Regions from separate parts of the Paraburkholderia sp. A3BS-1L genome, predicted to be linked through region 2. Evidence: predicted binding sites of a transcription regulator. Region 2 holds the regulator's gene; the other holds the start of a gene.
The links. Region 2 encodes LexA, which represses DNA repair genes until DNA is damaged. Its sites were predicted from a motif close to ACTGTATNNNNATACAGT; they were not measured.
Positions count from the first base shown of each region.

Region 1: a site for LexA is predicted at 14,079-14,096, ahead of P5W99_RS05925 (VRR-NUC domain-containing protein). Genes of this name have one in related genera too.

Region 1 is NZ_CP120442.1:1,294,923-1,310,675, forward strand. It holds gene infC (translation initiation factor IF-3) at 35-556, shown strand; gene rpmI (50S ribosomal protein L35) at 887-1,084, shown strand; gene rplT (50S ribosomal protein L20) at 1,115-1,474, shown strand; gene pheS (phenylalanine--tRNA ligase subunit alpha) at 1,629-2,642, shown strand; gene pheT (phenylalanine--tRNA ligase subunit beta) at 2,761-5,214, shown strand; gene P5W99_RS05890 (integration host factor subunit alpha) at 5,305-5,715, shown strand; gene P5W99_RS05895 (MerR family transcriptional regulator) at 5,861-6,259, shown strand; tRNA gene P5W99_RS05900 (tRNA-Pro) at 6,341-6,417, shown strand; gene P5W99_RS05905 (DMT family transporter) at 6,750-7,691, shown strand; gene P5W99_RS05910 (acyloxyacyl hydrolase) at 8,268-8,801, shown strand; gene P5W99_RS05915 (3-hydroxybutyryl-CoA dehydrogenase) at 8,974-9,834, shown strand; gene P5W99_RS05920 (ATP-dependent DNA helicase) at 10,002-12,293, opposite strand; gene P5W99_RS05925 (VRR-NUC domain-containing protein) at 12,290-14,071, opposite strand; gene P5W99_RS05930 (hypothetical protein) at 14,242-14,901, shown strand; gene P5W99_RS05935 (DUF3443 domain-containing protein) at 14,924-15,753, opposite strand, start outside.
Region 2 is NZ_CP120442.1:1,878,122-1,893,874, forward strand. It holds gene hyi (hydroxypyruvate isomerase) at 74-871, shown strand; gene P5W99_RS08455 (2-hydroxy-3-oxopropionate reductase) at 926-1,819, shown strand; gene lysM (peptidoglycan-binding protein LysM) at 2,451-2,951, shown strand; gene P5W99_RS08465 (asparaginase) at 3,035-4,066, opposite strand; gene P5W99_RS08470 (CysB family HTH-type transcriptional regulator) at 4,158-5,084, opposite strand; gene P5W99_RS08475 (sulfate/molybdate ABC transporter ATP-binding protein) at 5,180-6,235, opposite strand; gene cysW (sulfate ABC transporter permease subunit CysW) at 6,238-7,248, opposite strand; gene cysT (sulfate ABC transporter permease subunit CysT) at 7,245-8,153, opposite strand; gene P5W99_RS08490 (sulfate ABC transporter substrate-binding protein) at 8,312-9,355, opposite strand; gene lexA (transcriptional repressor LexA) at 9,668-10,318, shown strand; gene P5W99_RS08500 (hypothetical protein) at 10,373-10,759, shown strand; gene P5W99_RS08505 (DUF2939 domain-containing protein) at 10,834-11,550, shown strand; gene P5W99_RS08510 (universal stress protein) at 11,666-12,139, opposite strand; partial or broken gene nodI (nodulation factor ABC transporter ATP-binding protein NodI) at 12,316-13,222, shown strand; gene P5W99_RS08520 (ABC transporter permease) at 13,233-14,069, shown strand; gene P5W99_RS08525 (hypothetical protein) at 14,091-14,513, opposite strand; gene P5W99_RS08530 (permease) at 14,655-15,725, opposite strand.

The DNA of each region.
Region 1 (15,753 bases), 580 kb from region 2:
GGCTCGTTTTTTTAATTTTTAGAGGAAACGTAACATCGCTACGGATAAGTCGCATCGCATCAACGGTGAAATCTCGGCACCCGAGGTGCGTCTCGTTGGCATCGACAACGAGCCGCTCGGCATCGTAAAGCTGGCTGATGCGTTCCGCATGTCGGAACAACAGGACGTCGATCTGGTTGAAATCGCCCCGCAGGCCGTGCCCCCCGTGTGCCGCCTGATGGACTACGGCAAGTTCAAGTACCAGGAGGCGAAGAAGCAACACGAGGCCAAGCTCAAGCAGAAGGTCATCCAGGTCAAGGAAGTCAAATTCCGTCCGGGTACCGACGACGGCGATTACAACGTCAAGCTGCGCAATCTCGTCCGCTTCCTTGAAGATGGCGACAAGACGAAGATCACGTTGCGTTTCCGGGGCCGCGAAATGGCCCACCAGGAAATCGGCATGCGCATGCTTGAGCGCCTGCGCACCGATCTCGAAGAAGTCGGTCAGGTCGAGCAGATGCCGAAGATGGAAGGGCGCCAGATGATCATGGTGCTTTCGCCCAAGAAGAAGAAGTAATTGGCGCGCCGCGCGTTGTTGTTCTGTTGTTCCATGCGCGACGGCCACGGTAGTTTTGTCAGACGTTTTCCACGCGGTGAGTGCAGTAAAATGCGTGGGGAAACGGCAAGCAGGTTCCGGAACGGCGCCCGCGCGCCGCACGTCAATGTGCGGCAAACGGGCGTTTTTCCTGAAAGCGGCGGCAAGCTTGTTTTTTAAAAGCCGGCCAGCTGCCAAAACAAGTGGAGTGGGTTTCGAAGGGCGGTTTGAGGGCGAAGCGCGCGGTTTTTGAAAACCGGGCGTGGGAGCCAGCCGCACACCCATGTCCATCAAATAAATGGAGTTTTTGTCATGCCCAAGATGAAGACCAAGAAGAGCGCTGCAAAGCGCTTCGTGGTTCGTCCGGGTGGTACCGTCAAGCGCGGTCAAGCCTTCAAGCGTCACATCCTGACCAAGAAGACCACCAAGAATAAGCGTCATCTGCGTGGTGCAACGGCCGTTCACGAGTCTGATGTGAAGTCCGTTCGCGCAATGATGCCGTTCGCGTAATCCTCAACCGACAACTCATAGGAGCTACTCATGCCTCGAGTCAAACGTGGGGTTACCGCACGGGCCCGTCACAAGAAAATCATCAAGCTGGCCAAGGGTTACCGCGGCCGCCGCAATAACGTCTATCGCATCGCCAAGCAGGCGGTCATGCGCGCAGGCCAGTACGCCTACCGCGATCGCCGCAACAAGAAGCGTGTGTTCCGCGCACTGTGGATCACGCGTATCAACGCGGCGGTGCGTCAGCACGACATGACCTACAGCGTGTTCATCAACGGCCTGAAGAAGGCTTCGATCGAACTCGACCGCAAGGTCCTGGCTGACATGGCTGTGTTCGACAAGGCTGCATTTGCTGCGATCGTCAAGCAGGTGAAGGCCGCCGTCGCTGCCTAAGCAAGGTATTGCGCAGGTTCGTTGCAGCAGACATTCCGGTTGTCTCGGTGATGCTGCAACAAAAACGGGGCTCCTCACCGAGCCCCGTTTTTGTTGGCGAAGCGCTTCCTGCGCCGCTCAAGTCTCAAACACTGACGCTGAAAAGATGGGATCAATGGATCTGGACCAGATTGTCGCCGACGCGCAACGCGCCTTTGCCTCCGCCTCCGACGTCAACACGCTTGAAAATGAAAAAGCGCGTTTTCTCGGTAAATCGGGCGCGCTGACCGAACTGCTCAAGGGCCTCGGCAAGCTCGACCCGGAAACGCGCAAGACCGAAGGTGCGCGCATCAACGCCGTCAAGCAGCAGGTCGAGGCCGCGCTCAACGCGCGCCGCCAGGCGCTTGCCGACGCGCTGCTGAACCAGCGTCTCGCCGCCGAGGCGATCGACGTCACGCTACCGGGCCGTGGCGCCGGCACGGGCAGCCTGCATCCGGTGATGCAGACGTGGGAGCGCGTCGAGCAGATCTTCGGCTCGATCGGCTTCGACGTGGCCGACGGCCCCGAGATCGAAACCGACTGGTACAACTTCACCTCGCTCAACAGCCCGGAAAACCATCCGGCGCGTTCGATGCAGGACACCTTCTATGTGGACGGCAAGGATGCCGAAGGCCGTCCGCTCTTGCTGCGCACCCACACGAGCCCGATGCAGGTGCGCTACGCGCGCACGCACACGCCGCCCATCAAGGTGATCGTGCCGGGCCGTACTTATCGCGTGGACAGCGACGCCACCCACTCGCCGATGTTCAACCAGGTCGAAGGCCTGTGGATCGAAGAGAACATCAGCTTTGCGGACCTCAAGGGCGTCTATACGGACTTCCTGAAGAAGTTCTTCGAGCGCGACGACATCCAGGTGCGTTTCCGCCCGTCGTACTTCCCGTTCACGGAGCCGTCCGCCGAAATCGACATGATGTTCGAGCAGGGCAAGAACGCCGGCAAGTGGCTCGAAATCTCGGGCTCGGGCCAGGTGCATCCGACCGTGATCCGCAACATGGGCCTCGACCCGGAGCGCTATATCGGCTTTGCGTTCGGCAGCGGGCTCGAACGCCTCACGATGCTGCGTTATGGCGTACAGGATCTGCGTCTGTTCTTCGAAGGCGACCTGCGCTTCCTGCGCCAGTTCGCCTGAGCCTGAGGCTAGGCACGGCATCCGCGGTTCGCGAAGCGCACGCAGCACCACAAGCCTTAGGGCAGTGCGCGAGAAAACGCTACGCGACGGTCTCAATCTGTCTGGAACGTAAAACGAAATGCTATTCCCCGAATCCTGGCTGAGAAGCTTTGTCGATCCGAAGCTCACGACCGATGAACTGGCCCATGCGCTGACCATGGCCGGCCTCGAAGTCGAAGGCCTGCGTCCGGCCGCGCCGCCCACTGCGAAGATCGTCGTGGGCCGCGTGATCGAAGTCGTCAAGCACCCGGACGCGGACAAACTCAACGTCACGCAGGTCGATGCCGGCACCGGCGCGACGCTGCAGATCGTCTGCGGCGCACCCAATGTGGCGCCCGGCATCAAGGTGCCGGTGGCGCTCGTGGGCGCGGAGCTGCCGCCCGCGGAAGAGGGCGGCAAGCCCTTTGCGATCAAGCTCTCGAAGCTGCGCGGGGTGGAAAGCCAGGGCATGTTGTGCTCGGCGCGCGAACTGAAGCTCTCGGAAGACCACAGCGGCCTCATGATCCTGCCCGAAGACACGCCCATCGGTCAGGACATCCGCGAGACGCTCAATCTCGACGACACCATTTTCGAAATCAAGCTCACGCCGAACAAGGCCGATTGCCTTTCGGTGTACGGCATCGCGCGCGAAACCGCCGCGATCACCGGTGCGCCGCTGCAAGCGCCCGTGTTCCCGAAGGTCGACGTCAAGCTCAACGAAACGTTGCCCGTGAAGATCTCGGCGCCGAACCTGTGCGGCCGTTTCTCGGGCCGCCTGATTCGCGGCGTGAACGCGCACGCGAAGACGCCCGCGTGGATGGTCGAGCGCCTCGAGCGCTCGGGCCAGCGCAGCATCTCGGCCCTCGTCGATATTTCGAACTACGTCATGCTCGAACTGGGCCGCCCGTCGCACGTGTTCGATCTCGACAAGATCCACGGTTCGATGGAGGTGCGCTGGGGCAAGAAGGGCGAACAGCTCAAGCTGCTCAACGGCAGCACCGTCGAAGTCGATGAAACCGTGGGCGTGATCGCCGACGAGCGCGAGATCGAAAGCCTCGCGGGCATCATGGGCGGCGACAGCACCGCCGTCTCGCTAGACACGAAGAACATTTACCTCGAAGCCGCGTTCTGGTGGCCGGACAGCATTCGTGGCCGCTCGCGCCGCTACAACTTCTCGACCGATGCGGGCCACCGCTTCGAGCGCGGCGTGGACTGGTCCACGACTGTCGAGCACATCGAGCGCATCACGCAATTGATCCTCGACATTTGCGGCGGCGAAGCCGGCCCGGTCGACGACCAGACCGTGAACGTGCCCAAGCGCGCGCCGGTGAAGATGCGCGTCGCGCGTGCGAACCGCATCGTCGGCGTGAAGATTGGTGCTGATGAAATCGCACAAATCTTCACGCGTCTCGGCCTTGCGTTCGAACGCAGTGCGGAGAATGGCGACGAGACGTTCAGCGTGATGCCGCCGCCGTATCGCTTCGACATCGAGATCGAGGAAGACTTGATCGAAGAAGTCGCGCGCATTTACGGCTTCGAGAAGATTCCCGCGAACCCGCCTGTCGCACGCAGCGAGATGCGTGCAACGAACGAAACGCGCCGCTCGGTTCACGCGATTCGTCACGCACTCGCGGCGCGCGATTACGCCGAAACGATCAACTTCAGCTTCGTCGATGCCGAGTGGGAGCAGGATTTCGCGGGCAACGCGAATCCCGTAAAGCTGCTGAACCCGATCGCGAGCCAGCTTTCGGTCATGCGCACGACGCTGTTCGGCAGCCTCATCAATGTGCTGCGCCATAACCTCAACCGCCGCGCAGATCGCGTGCGCGTGTTCGAGGCAGGCCGCGTGTTCCTGCACGATCCGTCGATCAAGGCCGGCGAGATGGCGGTGGAAGGTTTCGCGCAGCCGAAGATGATTGGCGCGCTCGCCTATGGTCCCGCGCTCGAAGAGCAGTGGGGCGCGCCCACGCGCGGCGTCGATTACTTCGACGTGAAGGGCGATCTCGAAGCGCTGTTTGCGCCGCTGGGTGCGGCAAAAGCGCCGCGTTTCGTGAAGGCGGAGCACCCGGCGCTGCATCCGGGTCGTAGCGCGCGCATCGAAGTCGATGGCCGCGCGGTGGGCTGGATTGGCGAACTGCATCCGCGCTGGATGCAGAAGTATGACCTGCCTCATGCGCCGATGTTGTTCGAAGTCGAAGCGGACGCGCTGATGGCGCGCGAACTGCCCGCGCCGTCGGAAGTCTCGAAATTTCCGCCGGTTCGACGCGACATCGCACTTGTCGTCGATCAAAAGATCGAAGTGCAGGCACTGCTCGACGAGTTCCAGAAGGGTCTGCAAGACGAGCCCTGCAAGATTGTCCAGAGGGTTGCGTTGTTCGATGAATTTCGTGCAAAATCAAATACTTCCGGACTTGGCGCGGACGAGAAAAGCCTTGCCTTCCGGGTGACCCTGCAAGATACTGGCGGAACCCTTCAGGACGAAACGGTCGATGCGGCCATCAAGTCCCTGGTGGATCGCCTGGCTCGAGTGTTTGGCGCCCGGTTGCGCGGATAAGCTCTACGGCTCATCTCCTGCCGACATCGACTTCCGGTTTGCGAGGTTGCAGTCACCCTGCCAACCGGAAGCGCGCCATTTCATAGATAGATGAACGAAATGAACTCGAGTGATTTCGAAGCCCTTCTTGCGGCACAGCGTAGCGCCATGATTCGCGACATTCCTGCCTCGTCGGCAAGCGCCACGAACGACACGCCCACGCTGACCAAAGCCGAGCTCGCCGAGCTGCTGTTCGACAACGTCGGGCTCAACAAGCGCGAGGCCAAGGATATGGTCGAAGCGTTCTTCGAAGTGATTCGCGACGCGCTCGAAGGCGGTGACAGCGTGAAGCTCTCAGGCTTCGGCAATTTCCAGTTGCGCGACAAGCCGCAACGGCCGGGCCGCAATCCGAAGACCGGAGAGGCGATTCCCATTGCTGCGCGACGCGTGGTGACGTTCCATGCGAGCCAGAAGCTCAAGGCACTGGTCGAGAGCGGCGCCGAGGCTAGCTTTTCGCGCTGATCCACCGATCAAGGCATCATGCGCGGGGAGAACCCGCGCACGCTCGCACGGGCCGCACGTGACAGATCGTGCAGCGGGCGTGACTGGAAACCACTGACCGGCGGCGACGCCACATTTGCGCAACCACCACGACGGCAACCCGGCGATGACATCGACAATCGAAAAGGTCGTCTTGCCTCCCATCCCCGCCAAGCGCTACTTCACGATCGGCGAAGTGAGCGAGTTGTGCGGTGTGAAGCCCCATGTGCTGCGGTATTGGGAGCAGGAGTTCACGCAGTTGAGGCCTGTCAAGCGGCGCGGCAACCGCCGCTACTATCAGCACCACGAAGTCCTGCTGATCCGGCGCATTCGCGAGTTGCTTTACGAGCAGGGATTCACGATCAACGGCGCGCGCAATCGCCTCGATTCGTCGGGCGCGGTGGTGGAAGAGGCCGCGCCGGGCGAGGCGGGTGAGGAGAGCGTTGCGCAGGGCAATATGGCGCTGGTCGACGTCGATCAACTGCGCAAGGAATTGCTGCATGTGATCGATCTGCTCGGTCAGTGAAGACCCTTCGGCAATCTTTGTAGCGAATTGCGATTTAGGTGGTTCTAATTAGAGAAGCGCTCTGTTATACTTTCTAGCTCTCGGGGCGTAGCGCAGCCTGGTAGCGTACCTGCATGGGGTGCAGGTGGTCGGAGGTTCAAATCCTCTCGCCCCGACCAGAAGTCAAAAAGGCCTTACGGTGAAAATCGTAAGGCCTTTTTCTTTTGCGCCAGAAATGTGGCTCGGCGCGATCACACGCGAACCCGCCTCGTTGTGTTCCTGCGTGGGCTCTCACGCCTAAGCCCGCCTGAAACCCGGCACGGTCCGCCGGTCTACGTAAGCCCTTCAATTCAAAGCGTTGGCCGCCACCGGTCAGGAATAAGTGCGCAACAATCGGTGCTAATTTTTCTCACATATCGATGAGAATCATTCGCTATGAGGGTTGTGCCACGCCCATTACGATTAGCGCTTGACTGCCGGTGTTGTCCCTTTCGTACGCGCACTGTCGACCATGAATCCGCTCGAACTTGCTCAGCTCGTCTTTCTCGCCGCCCTGTGGGGCGGGTCATTTCTCTTTATTCGCGTCGGCGTGACCGATCTGGGCGTGGCGCCGCTGATGGCGCTGCGCGTTGGCATTGGCGCGCTGTTTCTGCTGATCGTGCTGTTTTCGCGGCGCTCGCCTCGCGAGGCGCTTGGCGCATTGCGCGAGCGCGCGTGGCCGCTCTTCGTGGTCGGCATTCTCAATTCGGCCGCGCCGTTCTGCCTCTTCGCGTGGGCTGAGCTCACGCTCTCCGCAGGCGTGACTTCGGTGATCAACGCGACTACGCCGTTGTTTGGCGCCGTGGTCGCGTATTTGTGGCTCAAGGACCGGCTGAGCGGCTTGCGCAACGCGGGCCTAGCGATTGGCTTTGCAGGGGTGCTCGCGCTGGTCTGGGATCAGATCGCCACGCGCGCCGGCGATGGCGCGGGCACATCGGCCACCGTGCTCGCCGCCGGCGCTGCGCTTTGTGCCGCGGCGCTTTACGGCGTCGCGGCGAGTTTCACGAAGCGTCATCTGACCGGCGTCGATCCGCTCACCGTGGCTGCTGGCACCATGACGGCCGCCACCATCGTGCTGGCGCCTTTCGCACTCGCCACCTGGCCGCATGCCGCGGTTTCCTTGCATGCGTGGGGCGCGGCGCTCTGCCTGGGCGTCGCGTGCACGGGAGTTGCCTATCTGCTGTTCTTCCGCCTGATTGCCGCCATTGGCCCGGCGCGCACGATTACCGTGACGTTCGTGATCCCGGTGTTCGGCATCCTCTGGGGTGCGCTGTTTCTTGATGAGCATGTGTCGGTGGGCATGATCGAGGCCTGTGCTGCGATCCTCGTGGGCACGTCGCTTGCGACTGGCTTTATCAAGCGGCTTCCGGGCATGGGGGCGCGCAGGGAAGGCGCGGGCGCCAAACAACAGTAAGCGCTCCTGGCGATACGTCAATTGACCTAGTTGCGTACGCAACGATAAGCCGTCGTGCAACGCGACGTCTCGCGCTGCCGTTTTTCCTCCCATTTTTTGCGCATCGCCACGCTTGATGAACGACACCAGTGCGTGGCGTTTGTGCGCCTGTGTGATTTGTCTGGATGCGGTTCTTCAGATTCACGTGATCGAACGCACGGGCGCACTAATCCGCTTCGCTGAAAGTTCAGTGAATGCCAGCAGGTTCGCTTTGGTCCGATCGCTTCAGGTAAAAGCGATAAGGTCGATACTTTCTTGTAAAGTAAAACCTGCCGAATAATGCGTCATTCGATTTGATTGCAAGGTATTGCATATCGTAGTGAAAGCCTTGAGTCAGGGCGTTCAAGCGAGGTGCGCCTGGTCACAAGCAGAAAGTAGAGGTCGCTATTACACTGGATGCACACTGCGAGAAGAATTCGCAGATGACCGCAGATGAGCGCGCCAAAGGGGAACATCGAGCTTAAATATCGCGTCGTGAAATGTCGTTCGTTTCCAGGGATATTCATGACAGAAAAAAGATCAGAGTGGCCGCTTCGGATGGCACGTGGGGCATGCGCGGCGCTGTTGGCCTGTGGAGCGGCAGGTGCGCATGCTGACCAATTCGGCGTTCAGTTTGGAGCCGGCGTCGCGAGCTATGGAGTGAAGAAGCTCGACCTGGGCCTGGTCTGGGATCCAGGGCTTCAATGGTGGCATTTCGCGGGTTTTCATTTCACGGTGGTGGGCGAGGGGCACGTCGCGTACTGGGATCTCACCGAAGACGGCGCCTCGCATCCGAACATCTGGGAATTCGGCGTGACGCCGGTGTTTCGCATCATCAAGGACAGCGGCTGGTTCCGGCCGTTCTTCGAGGCCGGCGTAGGCGTGCGCCTGCTTTCGCACGTACAGCTCACGGGCGACCGTACCATGTCGACGGCATTCCAGTTCGCGGACCTGGTGGGGGTGGGTGCGCAGTTCGGCGAGCACCAGAACTTTCAGGCTGGCATTCGCTTTCAACATGTCTCCAACGCGGACATCAAGACGCCTAACCCTGGTCTGAACTTCAGCCAGATCTACGTGCAGTACAACTTTTGAGCCAGACGTGTCCGGGGAGGGGGGATGGTTTAACCCCCGACGCACCGGTTTCAGCCTGTCTTCATAAGCCTTACACTGTCGAGTCATGATGCGGTGCATCACGCGCACCGCATGGCCGGTTTTTTCCATCGGCGATGCACCGGCGTCGCAGACCAGTGAGTGAGGAGCAGGCATGGCAATCGAAACGGTTGGGATCGTGGGCGCGGGCACCATGGGCAATGGCATCGCGCAGGCGGTGGCCGTGGCGGGTCTCAAGGCAGTGATGATCGACGTGACGGAGGCGGCGCTCTCCAAAGGTGTGGCGACGCTCACGCACAGCCTCGATCGGCTCGTTTCGAAGGGCAAGCTCGATGCGGCCGTGCGCGATGCAGCCCTCGCGCGCATCGAGACCAGCACCGACTACCAGCGCCTTGGCAGCGCCGATCTCGTGATCGAAGCAGCCACGGAAAACGCCGAGCTCAAGACGCGCATTCTCAAGCAGATCGAAGCCGCTGCGCGTCCCGACGCGATCATCGCCTCGAACACCTCATCTATTTCGATCACGGCGCTCGCGACGACGCTTGCCGATCCAGCGCGTTTCATCGGCATGCACTTCTTCAATCCCGTGCCGATGATGCCGCTCGTCGAGGTCATTCGCGGCCTGCAGACGCGCCCGGCCGTGCTCGACGCGGTGCGCGATCTCGCACAGCGTCTGGACAAGACGCCCATCGCGGTCAAGAACGCGCCGGGTTTCGTCGTGAACCGCATTCTCGTGCCCATGATCAACGAGGCATTCTTCGTGCTCGCCGAAGGCGTTGCGAGTGCCGAAGAAATCGACGCCGGCATGAAGTTGGGCGCGAATCATCCGATTGGGCCGCTGGCGCTCGCGGACCTGATCGGCCTCGACGTGTGCCTCTCCGTGATGGATGTGTTCCTGAAGGACTTCGGCGATTCGAAGTATCGTGCGTGCCCGCTTTTGCGCGAGATGGTGGCGGCAGGGCAGCTCGGCCGCAAGACCGGTCGGGGCGTGTACCAGTACGACAAGACATCCTGAGGATTGCGGAGCATTAGGGGTCAGGCGTGCAGGCCGACCGTGTACTGCATGACCCCGCTATTCGGTTGCGACTGTGAGTTCGAGTCCACTGCGCAAGGCGTCTGGGTCATGCAAATTCACGTGGGGAGGATCGCATCCGAATGTTTCGACATGCTAATCAATGGCATTCAGCCAAGCTGCCACCATGCCGGCAGCAATGCACGCACGTCGGGCCGCGCGAAGCGGTCGTCGAGCAAATGCACGACGCCGTTGTCGCGTTCGGTGCGAATCACGCGGCCCGCGGCCTGTACGACCTTGCGCAATCCGGGAATCAGATAGGTGTAGTCGAACCCGGCGCCGTAGAGCGTTTCCATGCGCTCGCGCATCGTCTCGTTGACGGGATTTACCTGCGGCATGCCGAGCGTCGCAATGAAGGTGCCGATCAGGCGCGTGCCCGGCAAGTCGATGCCCTCGCCGAAAGCGCCGCCGAGCACCGCAAAGCCGATCCCGCAGCCGCCTTCCACGAAGCGCGCGACGAAAGCCTGTTGCTGGGTTTCGTCCATCGTGCGCGACTGCATCCATGTGCTCACATGTGGATGCCGCGCGACGAAGGTATCGGCGGCAAGCTGAAGATAATCGTAGCTGCTGAAGAAGCACAGGTAATTGCCGGGCCGCGCAGCATATTGCGCGGCGATGCGCGCGACCAGTATGTCGAGCGAGCGCTCCCGGTCCTTGTAGCGCGTCGAGATATCGCGTGCGATCCGCACCTCGAGTTGCTCGGTGCGAAATGGCGTGCCGATCTTGACGTTCACGGTGTTTTCCGGCAAGCCGAGCATGTCGGTGTAGTAGTGCGTGGGCGCGAGCGTGGCGGAGAAAAGCGTCACGCTGTGGGCCGCCGCCATGCGCGCGCGCAGCGCGCCCGCCGGCACGATGTTGCGGATGCAGAGCGTCGAGCGCGGACGCTTCGCTTCCCGTGCGCGCAGCGGCGTGACGTCGAAGATCGATTGCGCGTCGAAGCGCTCGGCCATGCGCACGAAGTGCAGCGCGTCGAAATAGAAGCGTTCGAGTTCGGCGTCGCGCATGAGCGCCGGTTGAGCAAGCTGGTCGCCAATCGCGGCAATCACATCGCCGAGCGCGGCGACGAAACCTTCGGGCAGCGTTTCGCTCGCGCGCCAGGCCTGCGGCTGCATGGCGGTTTGCGCGTTCCAGTGGCGCGCGAGACGCGTCAATGCGCGCTTCACCGGGGCGCTCGCGGCGCGTCGCACGGCGTCCATGCGAGTCTGCATGATCTCGGCGGAATACATCGCGCGGGCGCGTTCAGGCAGGTTGTGTGCTTCGTCGACGAGCACGCTCATGCGCCACTGATTGTGCGCACCGAGCATGAACAGCATGGCGCTCACATCGAAGTAGTAGTTGTAGTCGCCGACGATCACGTCGCTCCAGCGCGCCAGCTCCTGGCCGAGGTAGTACGGACACACCTCGTGCTCGCGCGCGACTTCGCGCAGTGTCGCGCGCTCGAGCCGCACGCGCTCGAGGGCGGCGGCGCGCGCGGCGGGCAGGCGGTCGTAGAAGCCACGCGCAAGCGGGCACGATTGTCCGTGGCAGGCGAGGTCGGGGTGCTCGCAGGCCTTCTCGCGCGCGACCAGTTCCAAAACGCGCAGCGGCAGCGCGGTCGTGCTGCTGCCCGCGCCGGCTTTGCCATCGGCCTGCGCATCGGCAAGCGTGTTGAGCGCAGCGATGGCGAGTTGACGTCCCGAGCTTTTGGCGCTCAGGAACAGCACCTTGTCGATACCGGCGCGCGCGCAGGCCTTCAACTGCGGGAACAGCGTGCCGATGGTCTTGCCGATGCCGGTCGGCGCCTCCACGAGCAGGCAGCGGCCTTGCGTCGCGGCGCGCCATACGGCCTCGGCGAGATCGCGCTGGCCTTCGCGGAACGCAGCATGCGGCAGGCGCAATGCCGCGAGCGCACCGTCGCGCGCCGCGCGATGCGCGCTTTCCTGTTCCGCCCACGCGATGAAGCGCGCGCACTGCGATTCGAATTCCGCGCGCAATAGCTGTGCGCTCGCGTGCTCGACGAGTGCCGTCTCACGTCCCGAGCCAATCTCGTAGTAGACGAGCGCGAGTTGGAGCGCGTCGAGGCCGAGCTTTTCGCACATCAGCGCGCCGTAGACGCGCAACTGTGCCCAATGAAGCACACGCTGGTTCTCGCGCATCGCATCCAGATCGCCGCGATAGGTCTTGAATTCTTCGAGCCGTTGGAGTGCTGGATCGTAACCGTCGGCGCGGCCGCGCACGGTGAGCGTGCCGAATACGCCGGTGAGCGCGACTTCGGTTTCGTAGCCGGCGGGCCGGCGCGCGGCGATCGCAGCATGGCCGGCGCGGCCTTCGCTTGCATCGGGCGAGGGTGTGAAGCGCAAATCGAGATCGCCGCGTTTTGCGGTGAACTCACAGAGCGTACGGACCGCGACGGTGTAGCTCATGGCATTGACGCAGCGTTCGTGCTGGCCTGCGCCGCCCAGCGCACTTGTAGCACGGTCACGGGCAGGCCGTGCGCGGCGCAATACGCGAGCCAGCGGCGCTGATTGTCCTGCAGCCGGTCGCCGGGGCCTTTCACTTCGATCAGTTCGTAGCGTCGCTCGCGGGGCCAGAAACGCACGAGGTCTGGCAGGCCCGAGCGGTTCGCGGCGGGTTCGCGCAGGAGCCGCTCGAACCATAGCCGCAGATGGGCAGCGGGAAAGCAGTTGAGCGCGAGCGTGAGGAGCGCGGCGTCGAGCGCGGGCCATGCGACGTAAGGCGACTGGATGCCGTGCTTCTCGTCAAAACGCTGCTCGATGGTCGCGCGGTACGTGCCGCTTTCGAGTTCGGCGAGGCAGGCGGCAAAGAGCCCGGCGCGCCGCTGGACGAAGTCGGCGGCGTGCAGATCGGCGGGGCCGCGCTGGAACGGATGGAAGAATGCGCCCGGCAGCGCTGCGAAAAGCGCGGGCCAGCAGAGCAGGCCAAACAGGCCGTTGATGAGCGTGTTCTCGACGTAGAAGACCGGTGCGTCCGCGCACTCGAGCGTCCGGCGCGCGGCTTCCTCCACGCGCAGGCCCGCGCAGGCGGCGGGCAGCGTGAGTTCGGCGCTGGTGAACGTCGGCGCATCGCTGGCTTCGATTACGCGAGTTGCCGCGATTTCTGCCCGCGTCGCTGCCTGTGTTGCTGCTTGTGTCGCCGCTGGTATCGCGCTCGTGCTGCGCCGCCGCGCGAGGCGCGCGAGCGTGCGTGTCGCGCGTTGTGCTTCCTCCTCGTTCGCGGGCGCGCCGGCAATCGCCTGCGCGAGCGCGAGGGCGTCGTCGCGGCGACCTAACTGCTCGAGCACGCGCACGCGCCGGTAGCGCGACTCGGGATGGCCGCAGTCGACATAGGCGCGCCAGGCGAGCGCCGGTTCGCCCAGCCGCTCTGCAGCCTGACCCGCTGCGTGGCGCACCCGGTCGTGACGCGAGCGCAGCCAGTCGTTGGACCGGGTGTGCGGCGCGAGCATGTCGAGCGTATCGAGCGCCGCGCTCACGGCGTTGACGGCGCTTGCGGCGTCGGGCGCGAGATCGAAGGTTTCGCGGCAGTCTCGCAGCGCGAGCCAGGCGTCGATGTCGGCGCGCTGCCGGAACGCGCGCGACGCGCTGTCGAGCGGGACGTACTCGTAGCGATAGACGCCCAGATCGGCGAGCACGAACTCGGACCAGTCTTGCCGCAGATTGCCGAAGAACATCAGCCTCAGTCGTTCGCACAGCGGCGCGGCGGCCAAATGGAAGACGGTATCGGCCGAGCCCGGAAACCACGCTGACCAACCGCGCGCCTCGGGCGCAGCGGCTTGCAGGGCTTCGAGCGTTTCGGCACGCGTGGCGCGCGCGCCGGGCGCAACGGCATCGGCCAGCAGGCGCGCGCTGAGCGCCTGCAACTCGGCTTTGGTGACGAGTGCCGCGAGGGCATCGAACGCAAGCACGGGCGCACTGTCCAGCCAGCCGGCATCGGCGAGGGGAGCGGCCGCGGCGCGCGGGCAGCCAATCTCGGCGTAGTCGAGTTTGCTTGCGCGAAAATTCGGGCCCTTGCGCATCAGCATGCGTACGAACAGCGCGCGCGAGCCGCGCGGCAGAGCGCCGAAGCTTTGCATGAAGCGCCGCTCGGCTGTGTCGAACAAGTCGGCGCAGCGCGCATCGAGCGAGGCGAGCGCGCGCTCGAAGTTCGCGAGGTAATAGAACGGATCGGGGGAGTCGGGAAGCACGCGCGGCACTGTATGAATATACAGCAGTGATGATAGCAGGCCGGCGCGGCCCGCGAGCCCCCGGTCGCGGCAGCGGCGCCAAAGTCCGGTGCGCCTCGGGTCCTTGCGGCCTGTACGCTACAATTGCCGCAGCCTGAAAACCGAACCGCGCGAGAAGCGCAACAAGAGCGATGAACAAACGGAAAGCTTGCCTCGTCGGCCTCGCCGCCGGGGCCACTCTGCTCGCGGGATGCGTCGCGCAGTACCAGAATCCCAGTGAGTGCGCGCGGGAAATGCGCACCCGGCTCGCCAGCGCTTCGCTGGGCGCACTGTCCGTCACGCATACCGCCGTGGCGTATCGCGGCAAACGCGTCGTGGTCGAGGGGCTGCTCGATCGCGGCGCATTGCCGGCATCGGGCGGGCTCAGCGCATCGGCCGCCGCCGCTCTGGCGGGCGCGCCCGTGGGTGCGGCAGCAAGCGCCTCCGATGCGAGTGCGGCGAGCGTTTCGGCCAGTTCCATGCCGACCTCGACTGCAACTTCAACGTCGACTGGCGCAGCGACTGCGCGTGGCGCGTCGGCGCCGCCGGCTGCGTCCATGATGTCGGCGGCTTCCGGGGTCTCCGCGGCGTCCGCCCCTGTTGCGGACCCACTCGCGGCTTCAGTCGCGGAGAGCAAGCCCACCACGCCGATCGCGGCGCTTGCCGTGAAGCTCGGTTTGCACAAGGCCCCGCGCCCGTCCACCGCTGCCGAGTGCACCTACGACAAGACGGGCAGCCTCACGTCGTTCCGCTGGCTTTCTCCGGGCGCGCTCGCCCGGACCACACCCGCACCGGACGTCGACGACGAGTGACCCGCGCGCTTGCGCGCGCCACTCAGAACGCGAAATACGGCCCCGTTCCCGCCGGCGTCACCTGAGCTTCGATTGCCGTATAGATGCGCCGCCCGAAGAAAAACGGCAATCCCCAGCCGAACATATTGCCGTTGTAGCCTGCAAGGTCGTTGAACGCCCAGTTGCTGCTGGCGAGGAGCGTTTGCGCGTTCGCGACCGAAACCGAGGCCGGTGCGCTGATGCCGTCCGTTCCCTTGATCGATGCGCCGATGCTTTGTGGCGTGCTCGGGCAGTACCACACGCCGCAGCGCGTGAGGGCGGAGTTCGCGAAGAAGAAGCCGTTCGATCCGCTGTCCAGATAGCTGAGCGGATAGATCGAACCGTCCGAGGTTGTGGTCGTCACGTAGCCCGTAACTGTATTCGCGCGCAGCACGGTAGCGCTGCCGAGCGCATTGTTCGGTTGCGAGCCGATGCCGAAGATCAGGGATCCGCTCACCGCGCTCTGGCCCGTATCGGGCACCGCGGGCAGATCGATCACGACGCCGTTGTTGTCGGTGGCCAACGACGCGACGGGGTTGCGCACCTGCTGCGCGAGTGGCTGCGCGCTCGCCGTGCAGTTGCCGGAAGGGCATGCGTAGTACCACGAACGATTGGGCTGATTGACACAGGCTGCGCCACAGTCGGCATTGAACGTCCCGACGCCGAGGATGCCGTTCGAGCGCAGCGCGGTGGAGTTGATCATCGCGAACCCGAAGCCCTGGCAGTAACTCGGCGTGGTTGGCACGGATGGGTCAGCGATCACCTGGATCGGCAATGAAGGGGCGACTTCACCCGCGAGCCGCACGTCGGCGCTGCGCACGGCGCCCCACGTAT
Region 2 (15,753 bases):
GGCCGCGCGTCGAGTATCGGCGCGCCGCCTGCCTGATTCCTTTTTTACTGACCGACCAGCGAGACCCAGCACCATGCCAAAATTCGCCGCGAATCTCACCATGCTATTCAACGAAGTGCCGTTCCTCGACCGCTTTGCCGCGGCAGCCGAGGCGGGCTTCGATGCTGTCGAATTCCTGTTCCCGTATCCGTTCAAGGCCGAGGAACTGGCCGAGCGCCTCGCCGCGCACAAGCTCAAGCTCGTGCTGCACAACCTGCCCGCCGGCAACTGGGAAGGCGGCGAGCGCGGCATTGCCTGCCTGCCCGATCGCAAGGGCGAGTTCAAGGAAGGCGTCGGCCGTGCGATCGAGTACGCCCGTGCGCTGAACGTGCCGCAACTGAACTGCCTCGTGGGCATCCCCACGGCAGGCATCGATCGCGACACCGCGCTTGCAACCATCGTTGAAAACCTGAGCTACGCCGCGGGCGAGCTCAAGCGCGAAGGCATCCGCCTGCTCGTCGAGCCGTGCAATTCGTACGACATCCCGGGCTTCGCGCTGAACCGTTCGGCCGAAGCGCTCGACGTGATCGCAAAGACCGGCTCGGACAATCTGTTCCTGCAGTACGACATCTATCACATGCAGCGCATGGAAGGCGAGCTCGCCGCGACGATCAAGAAACACTTCGCGAAGATCGCCCATATCCAGCTCGCCGACAACCCTGGCCGCAACGAGCCGGGCACGGGCGAGATCAATTACCCCTTCCTGTTCGATCTGCTCGACTCGCTCGGCTACGAAGGCTACATCGGCTGCGAGTACAAGCCGCGCACGACGACCGTCGAAGGCCTCGGCTGGCTGCGCAGCGCGCAGCAACGCGCGGCTGAACTCGCCTGACCAGGTCGCGTCGACCCCACATCGAACCGCATTCGACTCAACGGAGACATACAGATGGCAAAGATTGGTTTTATCGGCCTCGGCATCATGGGCTCGCACATGGCCCGCAACCTTCTGAAGGGCGGCCACGAACTCGTCGTGAACGGCAAGTTCCCGGTACCTGAAGACCTCAGCAAGCAGGCCACCGTGGTGGCCGACTCGACCGCTGTCGCGCAGGCTTCGGACGTCATCATTCTGATGGTGCCGGACACCCCCGACGTCCAGAAGGTGCTGTTCGCCGATGACGGCGTCGCCAAGGGCCTCTCGGCCGGCAAGCTCGTGATCGACATGAGCTCGATCTCGCCGATCGAAACGCAGGAGTTCGCCAAGCAGATCAACGCGCTCGGCTGCGACTACCTCGACGCACCGGTTTCGGGCGGCGAAGTCGGCGCGCGCGAAGCGACGCTCACGATCATGGTGGGCGGCCCGGAGAAGTCGTTCGAACTGGCCAAGCCGCTATTCGCGCTGATGGGCAAGAACATCTCGCTGATCGGCGAGAACGGCGCAGGCCAGACGACCAAGGTCGCGAACCAGATCATCGTCGCGCTGAACATCGAGGCCGTGGCGGAAGCCCTGCTGTTCGCCGCACGCTCGGGCGCCGATCCGGAGCGCGTTCGCAAGGCCCTGATGGGCGGTTTCGCTGCATCGCGCATTCTCGAAGTGCACGGCGAGCGCATGACCAAGCGCACGTTCGATCCGGGCTTCCGCATCGAACTGCACCAGAAGGACCTGAACCTCGCCATCGACGGCGCACGCAAGCTGGGCATCGCCCTGCCGCATACCGCCAGCGCACAGCAACTCTTCAGCGTGTGTGCAGCAAACGGCGGCAAGGCATGGGACCACTCGGCAATGGTCCGCGCGCTCGAGATCATGGCCAACTTCGAAATCACCGAAGGCAAGAAGGCGTAAAGCAAAACCGCTCGAGTCGCTCGCGCGACTCGAAAGCGGCTTGATCGAGTTGTTCCGCAGATGAGGCATTGCACGCCAATGCACACAGCACCCGCGCGCAATGCCTCGCTGAGATTGGGCAGTCGCCTGGCAATGGCCAGGCAGCAACGGCCAGACAACTACCAGGCAGTAACCAGGCAGTTGGCAACATCCAGATTCAGGCTGGCGCGCACGGAACGCGACGGCCACAGGTGGGGCGCTTCGTGGTGGCGGCAACCATCGCGAAGCAAATCGAGGCCGCTCTGGGCTGAGGGCGGCCAGTGGGGTCCGAAAGCGGCACTCGGTGACGGCGGGGAAGCCTTGGTCGGTCAGACGTCATCACCGGGTGTCCGCCTGTCGGATTGCGACACACTTCATCAGCCGTCACGCGTTCGGCGCACCAGCGCTCCCTTTGCTCCACGCACTCCCCGCCCTGCTCTCGCGCAACGCCTGCCGCGCGCTTCACACTCTTTAACGCTCGAACGCTGGACGTCCTCGCACCTGCGTTTCTAGAATCGTGCTTTCATCCGTCTGTCACGCAGACGGCGCAAGGTGGACCCGCTACCCGCTGCGTGGCTACCCAATCAATCCCAGCACGTGAGGAGTGTGATCGATGGGCATCATCAACTTCATCAAGGAAGCCGGCGAAAAGCTGTTCGGCGCAGCCGCCGCTCCGGCCCAGGCCGCAGAAACCGCAGCTGCGCCGGCTGCGAATCTCGCCGATCTGAACCAGAAGGCCGGCGATGCGATCGCCGCCTACATCCGCTCGCAGGGTCTCGACGCCGACAACCTCGGCGTGACCTATGACGGCGTTTCGCACACGGTCACCGTCACGGGCAATGCCGTTGACCAGGCAACCAAGGAAAAGATTCTGGTGGCCGCCGGCAATGTCCAGAACGTGGACAAGGTCGACGACCAGATGAGCGTGACGAATCCGGCGCCCGAAGCGCAGCACCACACCGTGGTCTCGGGCGACAACCTCTGGAAGATCGCCGAGAAGTACTACGGCAGCGGCGCGAAAAACGACGTCATCTTCCAGGCGAACACGCCCATGCTCAAGAGCCCGGACAAGATTTACCCCGGCCAGGTGCTCGTGATTCCGCCGCTGCAATAAGGCGCTCGGCTGAAAAAAGACGGGCCTTGCGGAGCAATCCGCAAGGCCCGTTTGCATGGTTCCTGTCGTTTAGCGCTTATCGCTCAGTACGTATCGAACACGCTTTGCAACGCGGCCTTCCCGCTCGTGCCCGCCGCAAGCGCGAGCATCAGCAGCACGCGCGCCTTGTACGGGTTCAGCGTGCCCGCCGAGACGAAGCCGAGCGCATCGTCCTTCGCCGCACCGTTGTGCATCACGTGTCCCGACCCCACGCGCGACGCGCGCACCACGGCAACCCCGCGCGCCGCCGCCTCGGCAAGCGCCTGCTGCAGCGTGGTGTGAATCGAGCCGTTGCCGGTGCCGGCCACGACGATGCCGCGCACGCCTGCGCTCACGAGAGCGTCAACGGCGATGCGCGTGGCGCCCGCGTAGCTCGTGACGATCTCCACCTGCGGCCATTGCCCATCTGCATTGAAGGGCGCATCCACGGTATGGGCACGCAGCGCGCGCCGCTGGAATTCCACGCGCCCGTCCTGCACCCAGCCCAGCGCGCCGATCTCGGGCGACTGGAACGCATCCACCGCATAGGTGCTGATCTTGATGACGTCGCGCGCGCAATGGATGCGGTTATTGAATGCCACCAGCACGCCCTGCCCGGTCGCCTGGCCGCTCGCCGCGAGCGCCACGGCATTGAGCAGGTTCAGCGGACCGTCGGCGGAGAGCGCCGAGGCGGGCCGCATGGCCGCCGTGAGGATCACGGGCTTGCGGCTCTTCATCGTGAGATGCAGGAAATAAGCGGTTTCTTCGAGCGTATCGGTGCCATGCGTGATGACGACGGCATCGATGTCGTCGTCTGCGAGCAACCCGTTCACGCGTTGCGCGAGCGCGCTCCAGAGGGCGAACGACATGTCTTTACTGTCGACGCTCGCGATCTGCTCGGCCTGGATCCGCGCGAGCGCGTCGAGACCCGGGACGGCCGCCAGCAGCTGCGCCACGCCGATCACACCGGCCTGGTAGCCGGCGGTATTGGCCGCGTCGGGCGCGGAGCCCGCGATGGTGCCGCCAGTGGCCAGCACGGCGACGCGCGGCAGCGACGGAGCGCCGGGCGCGTATTGGGGAGAAGTGGGCGTATTCATGGCCGCGATTCTAAGCGAATCGCCGCCGGCCCAGAAATAGACAGAAGACCGGAGAACGACCGGGCCAGACGATCCGGATGATGCCCCTGTTTCAAACCGCCTCGCGCAACTGGCTCGCGATCTGCTGTTCGTTGAGCTGCGGCGCGAACATTTCAATCAGCTTGTAGGCGTACTGGCGCAGGAAGGCGCCCTTGCGCAGGCCCACGCGCGTCGTGCTGGCCTCGAACAGATGCTGCGTGGCGAGCGCCACGAGTTCGCTATCCCGCTTGGGGTCGTAAGCCATCGCGGCCACCACGCCCACGCCCATGCCCAGTTCGACGTAGGTCTTGATCACGTCCGCATCGATGGCGGTCAGCACCACGTCCGGCATGGTGCCGGCCTTCGCGAACGCCTGATCGATATGGGAGCGGCCCGTGAAGTCCTGGTCGTAGGTGATGATCGGGAACTCGGCGATCTCCTCGAGCGTGAGGTTCTCGCGGCCCACGAGCGGATGCGTCTTCGGCACGACCACCACGTGATGCCACGAATAGCAAGGAAACGTCACGATATCGGGGAAGCGGTCGAGCGCCTCGGTCGAGATGCCGATATCGGCCTCGCCGTTGATGATCATCTGCGCAATCTGCTGCGGATTGCCCTGGCGCATCGCGAGATGCACCTTCGGAAACACTTCGCGGAACTGGTGCACAACCTTGGGCAGCGCGTAGCGCGCCTGCGTGTGCGTCGTGGCCACGACGAGATGGCCGCTGTCCTGATCGGCAAACTGGCGCGCCGCGCGGCGCAGGTTCTCGGCGTCGAGCAGCATGCGCTCGATCAGCTGGTGCACGGCCTTGCCCGGCTCGGTGAGGCCCGTGAGGCGCTTGCCGCGGCGAATGAAGATATCGACGCCGAGTTCGTCCTCCAGATCCTTGATCTGCTTCGAGACGCCCGACTGCGACGTATAGAGCACGTTCGCCACTTCGGTCAGGTTCATGTTCTGCCGGACGGCTTCACGCACGAAACGCAACTGCTGAAAATTCATGTTCTTCTCTCCTGAACCGCCAACCGCGCTTTCGTCGATTAATGTGTCGACTAATTCGGCGATCAATCGGTCAATTATTCGTTATGCGCCGGCCATCAGGCGGGAAACACGCGCAGCCCGCGCGGCACCGCTGTCACGCCGTCGCCGGGCGCGAGACTCAGCGCGCGCCAGGTTTCGCGATCGAGCTGCGCCTCGAGCACGCCGCCCGCACGGCTTTCGAGTTCCACGCGCACCGCGCCGCCGAGCGTCACCACACGGCGCACGTCCACGACGAGGCCGTCGCGATGTGCGTCGGCATCGCGATGCAGCACGATATCGTGCGGCCTCACGTAGGCGAGCGCCGGACCTTCGAAGCCGGCCTGCACCGCGATCGGCTGCGCCGCGCCGTCGGCCACGAAGCCTTGCACGCCGACTCGCCCATGCAAGCGGTTCGCCGCGCCGAGGAACTCGTAGACGAACGCCGACTGCGGATGATCGTACACGTCCTGGGGGCTGCCGACCTGCTCCACATGCCCATGATTCATCACGACGATGCGGTCGGCCACTTCGAGCGCTTCCTCCTGGTCGTGCGTGACGAAGATCGTCGAGATGTGCAGGTCGTCGTGCAGGCGCCGCAGCCAGCTGCGCAACTCCTTGCGCACTTTCGCGTCGAGCGCGCCGAACGGCTCGTCGAGCAGCAGGACTTTCGGCTCCACGGCGAGCGCGCGGGCCAGCGCGATGCGCTGGCGCTGGCCGCCGGAAAGCTCGGACGGATAGCGCTGCGCGAGCCAGTCGAGTTGCACGAGCTTGAGCAGCTCATGCACTTTCTTGCGGATCTGCGCTTCGGAGGGACGCTCGTTGCGCGGCTTCACGCGCAGCCCGAACGCCACATTCTCGAACACGGTCATATGGCGGAACAGCGCGTAATGCTGGAACACGAAGCCCACCTGGCGCTCGCGTGCGCCAACCATCTCCACGTCCTGCCCCTGGAGCACGACCTGGCCTTCATCGGCATATTCGAGCCCGGCGATCACACGCAGCAGCGTGGTCTTGCCGCATCCGGAAGGCCCGAGCAAGGCGACCAGCTCGCCCGCCGGAAAATCGAGCGAAACATGGTCGAGCGCGGTGAAATCGCCGAAACGCTTGTGCAGATTACGAACGATGATGCCCATCTTTAGCCCTTTCCCTGTTCAAGCGTCCGGCGCAACGCGCGGGTGTGTTGTTGTGGGTGTTGTTGTGTACGTCGTTGGCCAATCACTGCGCCTTGAGGCGCGGCCGCACTGCGCGTGGCCGGCGGTCCCGCGAGCGCCGGCACGTCGCCGGTATCGCGCAGCTCCGCAGACATGTGGCGCTCCGCCAGCAGCTTGAGACCCAGCGTAACGAGCGCGAGCAACGCAAGCAGCGAAGCCACGGCGAACGCGGCCGCGAAGTTGTATTCGTTGTAGAGGATCTCCACGTGCAAGGGCATCGTGTCGGTCTGGCCGCGAATGTGTCCCGACACCACCGAAACCGCGCCGAATTCGCCCATCGCGCGCGCATTGCAGAGAATCACGCCGTACAGCAGACCCCAACGGATGTTCGGCAACGTCACGCGCCGGAACATCTGCCAGCCCGACGCGCCCAGCACGTGCGCGGCCTCTTCCTCGTCGGTGCCCTGAGCCTGCATCAGCGGAATCAGTTCGCGCGCGACGAACGGGAACGTCACGAAGATGGTCGCGAGCACGATGCCCGGCACCGCGAAGATGATCTGCACATTGTGGTCCGCAAGCCAGGGGCCGAGCCAGCCCTGCGCGCCGAACAGCAGCACGTAAATGAGCCCTGAAATCACGGGTGAAACCGAAAACGGCAGGTCGATCAGCGTGGTGAGCAACGCCTTGCCGCGGAACTCGAACTTGGCGATCGTCCACGATGCCGCGAGGCCGAACGCCAGATTGAGCGGCACGGCGATCGCGGCGGTGATCAGCGTGAGCTTGATCGCGGCGAGCGCATCGGGGTCGGCGAGCGATACGAAATAGAAGCCGATGCCCTTGCTCAACGCCTGCCAGAACACGGCCACGAGCGGCACGGCCAGAAACAGCGCGAGAAACGCCAGCGCAATGCCGGTGAGGAGCCAGCGCACCCAGGGCGCTTCCGTTACGGAATTGGGACGTCCTGCATCGCGGACCCGCGTACTTGCTGCACTCATTGCGCCTCTCCTCCAACACCCGCGTGCATCGGGTTCGGCACACGCGAGCGCGACACGCCGCGCGATGCCCGGCGGCTCGTGCGCCGCTGCAAATACCATTGCAACGTGTTGATGAGCAGCAGCATGACGAACGACACGCACAGCATCACCACAGCCAGCGCCGTAGCGCCCGCATAGTCGTATTGCTCGAGCTTCGTGATGATGAGCAGCGACGTGATTTCCGACTTCATCGGCACATTGCCCGCGATGAAGATGACCGAACCGTACTCGCCCAGCGCGCGCGCGAATGCGAGCGCAAAACCCGTAAGCAGCGCAGGCAATGCCGCCGGCAACACCACGCGGCGAAACGTGAGCCAGCGCGACGCGCCCAGGCAGGCGGCGGCCTCTTCCTGCTCGCGCTCGAACTCCTCGAGCACGGGCTGCACGGTGCGCACGACAAACGGCAGGCCAATGAACGTGAGCGCCACGAGCACGCCAAGCGGCGTAAACGCGATCTTGAGGCCGAGCGGCTGCAGGAACTGGCCGATCCAGCCGTTGCCCGCATACACGGCGGCAAGCGAGATCCCCGCCACGGAAGTCGGCAGTGCGAACGGCAGATCGACGAGCGCATCGATCACGCGCTTGAACGGGAACGTGTAGCGCACCAGCACCCAGGCGAGCAAGAACCCGAACACCGCATTGATGAGCGCTCCGCCAAGCGCGGAGAAAAATGTGAGGCGGTACGACGCGAGCACGCGCGGCGACGCCACCGCGCGCACGAGCTGCGCCCAATCGAGCGTCGCGGTCTTGAGGAACGTGGCCGCAAGCGGAATGAGCACCACGAGGCTCAGATACGCCACCGTGATGCCGAGCGTCACGCCGAATCCCGGCAGCGCGCCTGGCTTCTGTAATCGAAACGTCGTCATGCTCTATCTCTTCACATGGGTTGCGCGGAGCACCTCTCGTCATACGATACATGCGGGGCGCCGCGGCTAAAGACGCGCCTCGTCGGGCGCGCCTTGTTTTTGGCGTTGCTTGCTACTGCGTATTGCCGTCGGCTTACTACGGCCGGCTTACGGCCGGCTTATTGCGGCTGATAAATCGAATCGAACACGCCGCCATCGGCGAAATGCGTCTTCTGCGCCTTGGCCCAGCCGCCGAACGCCTCGTCGACCGTGTAAAGCTTGAGCTTCGGGAACTTCGCCGTGATCGCCGCCGGCACCTTGTCCGAGCGCGGACGATAGAAGTTCTTCGCGGCAATCTCCTGCCCCTTCTCGCCATAGAGGAACTCGAGATACGCCTGCGCCACCTTGCGCGTGCCGTGCTTGTCCACGACCTTGTCGACCACCGCAACCGGCGGCTCCGCGAGAATGCTGGCCGACGGCACCACGATCTCGAACTTGTCCGGCCCGAACTCCTTAACCGAAAGGAATGCTTCGTTTTCCCAGGCGATCAGCACGTCGCCGATATCGCGCTGCACGAAGCTCGTGGTCGCGCCGCGCGCGCCCGAGTCGAGCACGCCTGCGTTCTTGTAGAGCTTCGTGACGAAGGCCTTCGCCTTCTGGTCGTTGCCGCCCGGCTGGTGCGCCGCATAGGCCCACGCCGCGAGGTAATTCCAGCGCGCGCCGCCCGAGGTCTTCGGATTGGGCGTGACGATCGAGACGCCGGGCTTCACGAGGTCGTCCCAGTCCTTGATGCGCTTCGGATTGCCCTTGCGCACGAGAAACACGACGGTCGAGGTGTATGGCGAGGCGTTGTCGGGCAGACGCATTTGCCAGTCCTTCGCGATCAGCCCTTTATTGGCGAGTGCGTCGATGTCCCAGGCGAGCGCGAGCGTCACAACGTCGGCCTGCAGTCCGTCTAGCACCGAGCGCGCCTGAGCGCCGGAACCGCCGTGCGACTGCTTGATGGTGAGCGTCTCGCCGCCTTTCGCCTTCCACTCCTTGATAAAGGCTTCGTTGATGTCCTGATACAGCTCGCGCGTGGGATCGTAGGAGACGTTGAGCAGCGCCGTGTCCGCATGCGCCGCCGGCGCGAAGGCCGCCATGCCGACGAGCGGCGCCACGCCGATCAGCAGTTTCGCCGCCAGCGTCCTGAACCATGCGTGCCCCGTAATGCCTTGTTTCATCCACTTTTTCTCCGTGTCGTCGTGCGCATTCGTGCACTTTCGTGCGTTCTCGCGTGCCATGCAGCAATCGATGGAGGCCAGTCTAGCGATCGGCTTACATTATTAAAAATGATGTTTTCTCATTTTTTAATACGTAAAAGTGGTAAGGACGGAGGAATTGGGCGCTTGCGCCTGTTTTGCCGGTGGTTGCGTCCGTCGGGGAAGGGAAAGCGCCGTCGCGACGCCGTGCGGATGACAAAGTTCAAGTAACACTTGAAAAGCGGCGAGTACTGTATAAAAATACAGTCACCTGTTCAAACATACAGTAGCGCCATGACCAAACTCACCGCACGACAGCAGCAGGTTTTCGATCTGATCCGCCGCGCGATCGAGCGCACCGGCTTTCCGCCCACGCGCGCGGAAATCGCCGCCGAACTGGGCTTCAGTTCGGCGAACTCGGCGGAGGAACATCTGCGCGCGCTGGCGCGCAAGGGCGTGATCGAGCTGGCTGCGGGCGCTTCGCGCGGCATCCGCCTCGTGCCCGGTCCGGGCGATCTGCCGCATCAATTCACGCTGCCGCACGCGGGCCTCATGCAGCTCTCGCTGCCGCTCGTGGGCCGCGTCGCGGCGGGTAGTCCGATCCTCGCGCAAGAGCACATTTCGCAGAACTACACCTGCGACCCCGCGCTCTTTTCGAGCCGGCCCGACTACCTGCTCAAGGTGCGCGGGCTGTCCATGCGCGACGCGGGCATCCTCGACGGCGACCTGCTCGCCGTGCAAAAAAAGAGCGAAGCGAAGGATGGCCAGATCATCGTGGCGCGTCTTGGCGACGACGTCACCGTGAAGCGCCTGAAGCGGCAGCGCAACGGCATCGAGCTGATCGCGGAGAACCCTGACTACGAGAATATTTTCGTCGCGGCCGGCAGCGCGGATTTCGCGCTCGAAGGCATTGCCGTTGGTCTGATCCGTCCCACCGAATTCTGATAATTCCGCCTGCGCATTTTCTGCGCATCTTCTGCGCATTTTCCGGAGAGAGTCATGGAACGCCTTGCCCGCCTGTTGCCCTTCCGTCAATTCGGCCGTCTGCGCCATCTGCGCGGGATTGCCTCGTGCGCCATGCGCGAGGCGCGTGCTTCGGCGGCGGCCCTTGGCCGTCAATGCGGCTACCAGATCAATGGCTCGCTCTTCGACGACATCGAGCAAGAAGACGAAGCGCGCCCGCTGCCTTCCGCGCAGCCGGCCTTCGCACGCGTTTCGCTCAACAGCACGCTGAATGCGGAGCAGCCCGACCGCCGCGCACCGGTGCGCGTCTATCACGGCCAGTCGCGGCTCATCATGGTGGGCACGATGGAGGCGGTGTGCCGCGCCATCGACCGCTGTATCGCGGAGCAGCAGGCCGATGCGCCGGTCGCGCTGGCAAAGTAAGCAATAAAAGTGGGATCGTTTTTGATTGCGCGCGGTCAACACCCTGATTGAACACTGCAGGGTTGCACTAACCAATGACCGATACCCAAACGTATCCGCGCAAATCATCCAGCTGGAAGAAGCCCGTCGCAATCGCCGTCGCGGCGGTTGCAATCGTGGCGGCAGTGGGCTATGGCTATGCATCGCCATATATCGCGCTGAATAACCTCAAGGCAGCCGCCGACGCACGCGACGCAGCCGCACTGAGCGAGTACGTCGACTACCCGGCGCTGCGCGCGAGCTTGAAGCAGCAGGTTGGCGAGATGCTGCAACAACGCATGGAGGCCGCCCACGCCAGCAATCCACTCATGCTGTTCGGCGCGATGATCGGCAATGCGCTGATCGGCCCACTGGTGGACGCGTATGCCACGCCAGAGGGCGTGGCCGCATTGCTCAGCGGCATGCCGCCGACCGGCAAGCCGGGAGAACGGCCCGCGCCTGTGCCGCCGGCTGAAGCGCCGTCGCCGCCACCATCGTCACAGGCAGGCCAAGCGACGCAGCCCGCGCCCGGCAATCCGCCGGCTCAGGCGCAATCGCCGCAGCCGCAGCAAGCTCAGCCGCGCGCGCAAACCTCGGCGGGCTATCGCAGTCTGAACACGTTCGTTGTCACGTGGCAGCGCGGCGCAAACAGCGGCTATGGCGGCGATCGCTATGCCGCCATCCTGCAGCGTCATGGGCTGTTTTCGTGGAAGCTCGCCGCCGTGGAATTGAACGAGCCGAATACCGGCAACGACGCGAGCGCGTCGAACTGAGCAAGCCGTACCGAGATGAACCGCAAGAATTGCGGCGAGCCATCTTCGTGGTAGTGGCTCCGCCGCTTTTCGCTGATTGACTGAGCGCTGCAATCGCGGAAGCGATTGATAGCGGCTAGGCCGCCGCCTGCTGTTGCTGTTTTTCCTCGGCAGCCGAAGAGCAGGCCACGAGAATGCTGCACGTCACGCGGTCGAGCAGCGGCGTATTGCCCGCACCCATCCACCAGCGCGAAAGTCCGGTGCGGCAGCGATGCCCCACCACTACGAGATCGACGTGCAGCTCATTGGCGAGATTCGCAATCTCGTCGATCGGATGGCCGAACGCGAAGTGGCCCTGCGCGCGCACGCCGCGTTCGGTCAGCCAGTCCACGCCTTCCTGCAGAATCTCGCGCGCCGTTTCTTCGAAGCGCCCACATGCCACGTCGGTGAGCAAGCCCGCACTTTGCGCGATCGTCGAGCGCATGTCGACCACCGAAAGCAGATGGGTCTCCGCATGCAGGTCCAGCGCCAGATCCGCGCCGCAACGCAGCGCCTTGCGGCCTTCGCGCGAGCCGTCGTAACAAAGCAGAATTTTCTTGTAGCTCGCCATGATCGATTCTCCCTACCCGTCTGGAAACGCAGGTCACTATTACATGATGGTGCGCCGCAATTCGACACGCAAGGGCTGGAAAACGCCAGGTTTGCGTGCACATCGATGGTGCAACGGCATGGGGAGATGAACGCCCTATAATAGGCCGCCTTGCAACATGCAACAGCCGCCCAACCATGCCCGCCATCGAATTCGAGCAGGTGATCAAGCACTACGGAGACAGGACCGTCGTGAACGGCCTGTCGTTCGACGTCCTCCCCGGCGAATGCTTCGGGCTCCTCGGCCCCAACGGCGCAGGCAAGACCACCACGTTGCGCATGCTGCTCGGCATCGTTTCGCCCGATGCCGGACGCATCAGCCTGTGCGGCGAACCGGTGCCCGCGCGGGCACGTCATGCGCGCGCGCGCGTGGGCGTCGTGCCGCAATTCGACAATCTCGATCCCGACTTCACAGTGCGCGAGAATTTGCTCGTGTTCGGCCGCTACTTCGGACTCTCGGCAAGCGAAACGCGCGCTCGTCGCGCCGCTGCTCGAATTCGCACGCCTCGAAAGCAAGGCCGATGCGCGCGTGGGCGAGCTTTCCGGCGGCATGCGCCGCCGTCTCACGCTGGCGCGCGCGCTCGTCAACGACCCCGACGTGCTGGTGATGGACGAGCCCACCACGGGTCTCGATCCGCAGGCCCGCCACCTGATCTGGGAGCGGCTGCGCTCGCTGCTCGCGCGCGGCAAAACGATTCTCCTCACGACGCATTTCATGGAGGAGGCCGAACGGCTTTGCAATCGCGTCTGCGTCATCGAGGAGGGCCGCAAGATCGCCGAGGGCCCACCGAAGGCGCTGATCGAATCGGAAATCGGCTGCGACGTGATCGAGGTCTACGGGCCCGATCCGGTGGCGTTGCGCGACGAGCTCGCGCCGCTCGCCAAGCGCACGGAAATCAGCGGCGAAACGCTCTTCTGCTATGTCGACGAAGCCGCGCCCGTGCATGCGCTTTTGCGCCATCGCTCGGATTTGCGCTACCTGCATCGGCCCGCGAATCTTGAAGATGTGTTCCTGCGGCTCACGGGCCGCGAGATGCAGGATTAACATCGCCATCATGCAGACACGCACGCAAACCCCGCCGCCCACGCGTCCCACCCAGTCGCCCATGCGCGAGCCGCGCGCGGCGCTGCCGTCGAACGCGACGCACTGGATCGCCGTATGGCGGCGCAACTATCTCGTCTGGCGCAAGCTGGCAATCGCCTCGATGTTCGGCAATCTCGCCGATCCGATGATCTATCTGTTCGGCCTCGGCTTCGGGCTCGGGCTGATGGTCGGCCACGTCGACGGCGTCTCGTACATCGCGTTTCTCGCGGCAGGCACGGTGTCGTCTTCGGTGATGATGTCGGCGAGCTTCGAGTCCATGTACTCGGGTTTCTCGCGCATGCACGTGCAGCGCACATGGGAAGCGATCATGCACACGCCTCTCTCGCTCGGCGACGTGGTGCTCGGCGAGGTTGTCTGGGCCGCCAGCAAGTCGGTGCTGTCGGGCGCGGCCATCATGATCGTGGCGGGCCTGCTCGGCTACGCGAGCTTTCCATCGATGCTGCTCGCGCTGCCCGTGATCGCGCTCGCGGGCCTCGCATTCGCGAGCTGCGCGATGATCGTCACGGCGCTCGCGCCGTCCTACGACTTCTTCATGTTCTATCAAACGCTCGTGCTCACGCCGATGCTGCTGCTTTCCGGCGTGTTCTTTCCGCTCACGCAATTGCCCGCCGTCGCGCAGCACGTCACGCTGATGCTGCCGCTCGCGCACGCCGTCGAGTTGATTCGCCCGGCCATGCTCGGGCGCCCGATCGAGCATGCGGGACTGCATCTCGCCGTGCTCGTGCTCTACGTGGTGGTGCCCTTCGGCGTCGCCTCGATCCTGTTCCGGCGGCGCATGATGCGCTAACGCGCGCGGTTCGGAGCAAGCTCAGTCTTCGTCGTCGCCCCAGGGGATGTCGACATCCGAAATGAAGGCGACGGTCGCGAACGGGCCGCCTTCCTGACGGCCGATCTTGCCGTCGGCGCGATGCCACTCGACGCGGAACTGCGTGGACTGCGACTGGGCAAGCAGGCGAATCGTTCGGATCTCTTCCGGATCCGAGTCCTCGACGGGACCATCGAGCGAAATCAGCAACTGCTGCGGCCAGAGGCCGTCGGCGGGATCGTAAATGCGGTCGCCATCGGGGATCGACGTGTGCGCCTCAACGCCGATGGTCGCCGACGCCTCGACGATCATCTTGCCGAGCGCGCGCAAAACCGCCGTTGCACGAGCGGAGTTGGCCTGCCGGATGGCGAGGTCGCCCCGCGTCAGGGCCTGTTCGAGTTTCGGATTCGTTTTTTGCTTTGCCATGGCGGTTCCCGGGCGCGAGCCCTGTTCTGTGCGGACTCCAGCCGGCTGGCCGGCAATCCGAAGTTGATGCGTGTCTCTTATCTTAGGGCCTGTTCACGCCGTTGCGCACCAATACGTGCGAACAGGCCTTAATGAAGCGCGCTAAAAGCCCAGCGCGACTGTCGCCAGCCCTGCCACCACGCCGAACAGCACGACCACCGAGCCCACCAGCGCCAGCGTACGCACCCGGAACGAGCCGGCCAGCATCGCGAACGACGGCAGACTCACGGGCGGCAACGTCATCAGCAGCGCGCCCGCCGGCCCCACGCCCATGCCGAGCGCCAGCATCGCCTGAATGATAGGCACCTCGCCGGCGGTAGGGATCACGAACAGCATGCCGGCCAGCGCAAAAACGACGATCCAGCCGAGGCTGCTCGCCACCTCGGGCCCGATGTGCGGAAAGAGCCACGCACGCGCCGCGCCCAGCAACAGCACGAGCACAATGTATTCCGGCACGAGCCGCACCGCCATGCGCACGAAAAGGCGCAGCCAGCGGATGAGCACATTGCCGCTCTCGGCCTGCTCCTGCGCGAACATCGCGAGCCGCACGTCGGCGGCGAGCGCCTCCTCGCGCGTCACCAGCCGGTTCGCGAGCCAGCCGAGGCCGAACACCATCAGCACGCCCAGCACGAGGCGCAGCGCACTCCACTGCCAGCCCAGCACGAAGCCCATGAACACGAGCGTCGCGGGGTTGAGCACCGAGTTGCCGAGCCAGAACGCGATCGCCCCGCCCGGCGACGCATTGCGCGCGCGCAGCCCCGCCACGACAGGCGCGGCGCAGCACGTGCACATCATGCCGGGCACCGCGAGCAGACCGCCCGCCGCGACGCTGCCGAAACCATGGCGCCCCAGGACGCGCGCAATCCATTGCGCCGGCAACAGCGCCTGCACACCCGAGCCGAGCAGCAGGCCCAGCACCATTGCCTGCCAGATCGCCTTGCCGTAGGCCAAGGCATAGTCGAGCGCGGCCGCGAACGACGGCTCAGGAGCGCTCGCCGCGCCGCCCATCAAGATGGACTTGCCGATCGAATGCGTGGCCTCGGCCGTGAAAGCGCGGTGGTAATACGGAAACCACTTCACATAGAACAGGCCGGCAACGGCCAGCAGAATGAAAAGGGGCCAGCCCCACGAGGGCGGCGATTGTGGGGGTTGTGCTTCGCGTGCGCTGGTCATTGTAGTCATACTCCGCTAAGGGGCTCGG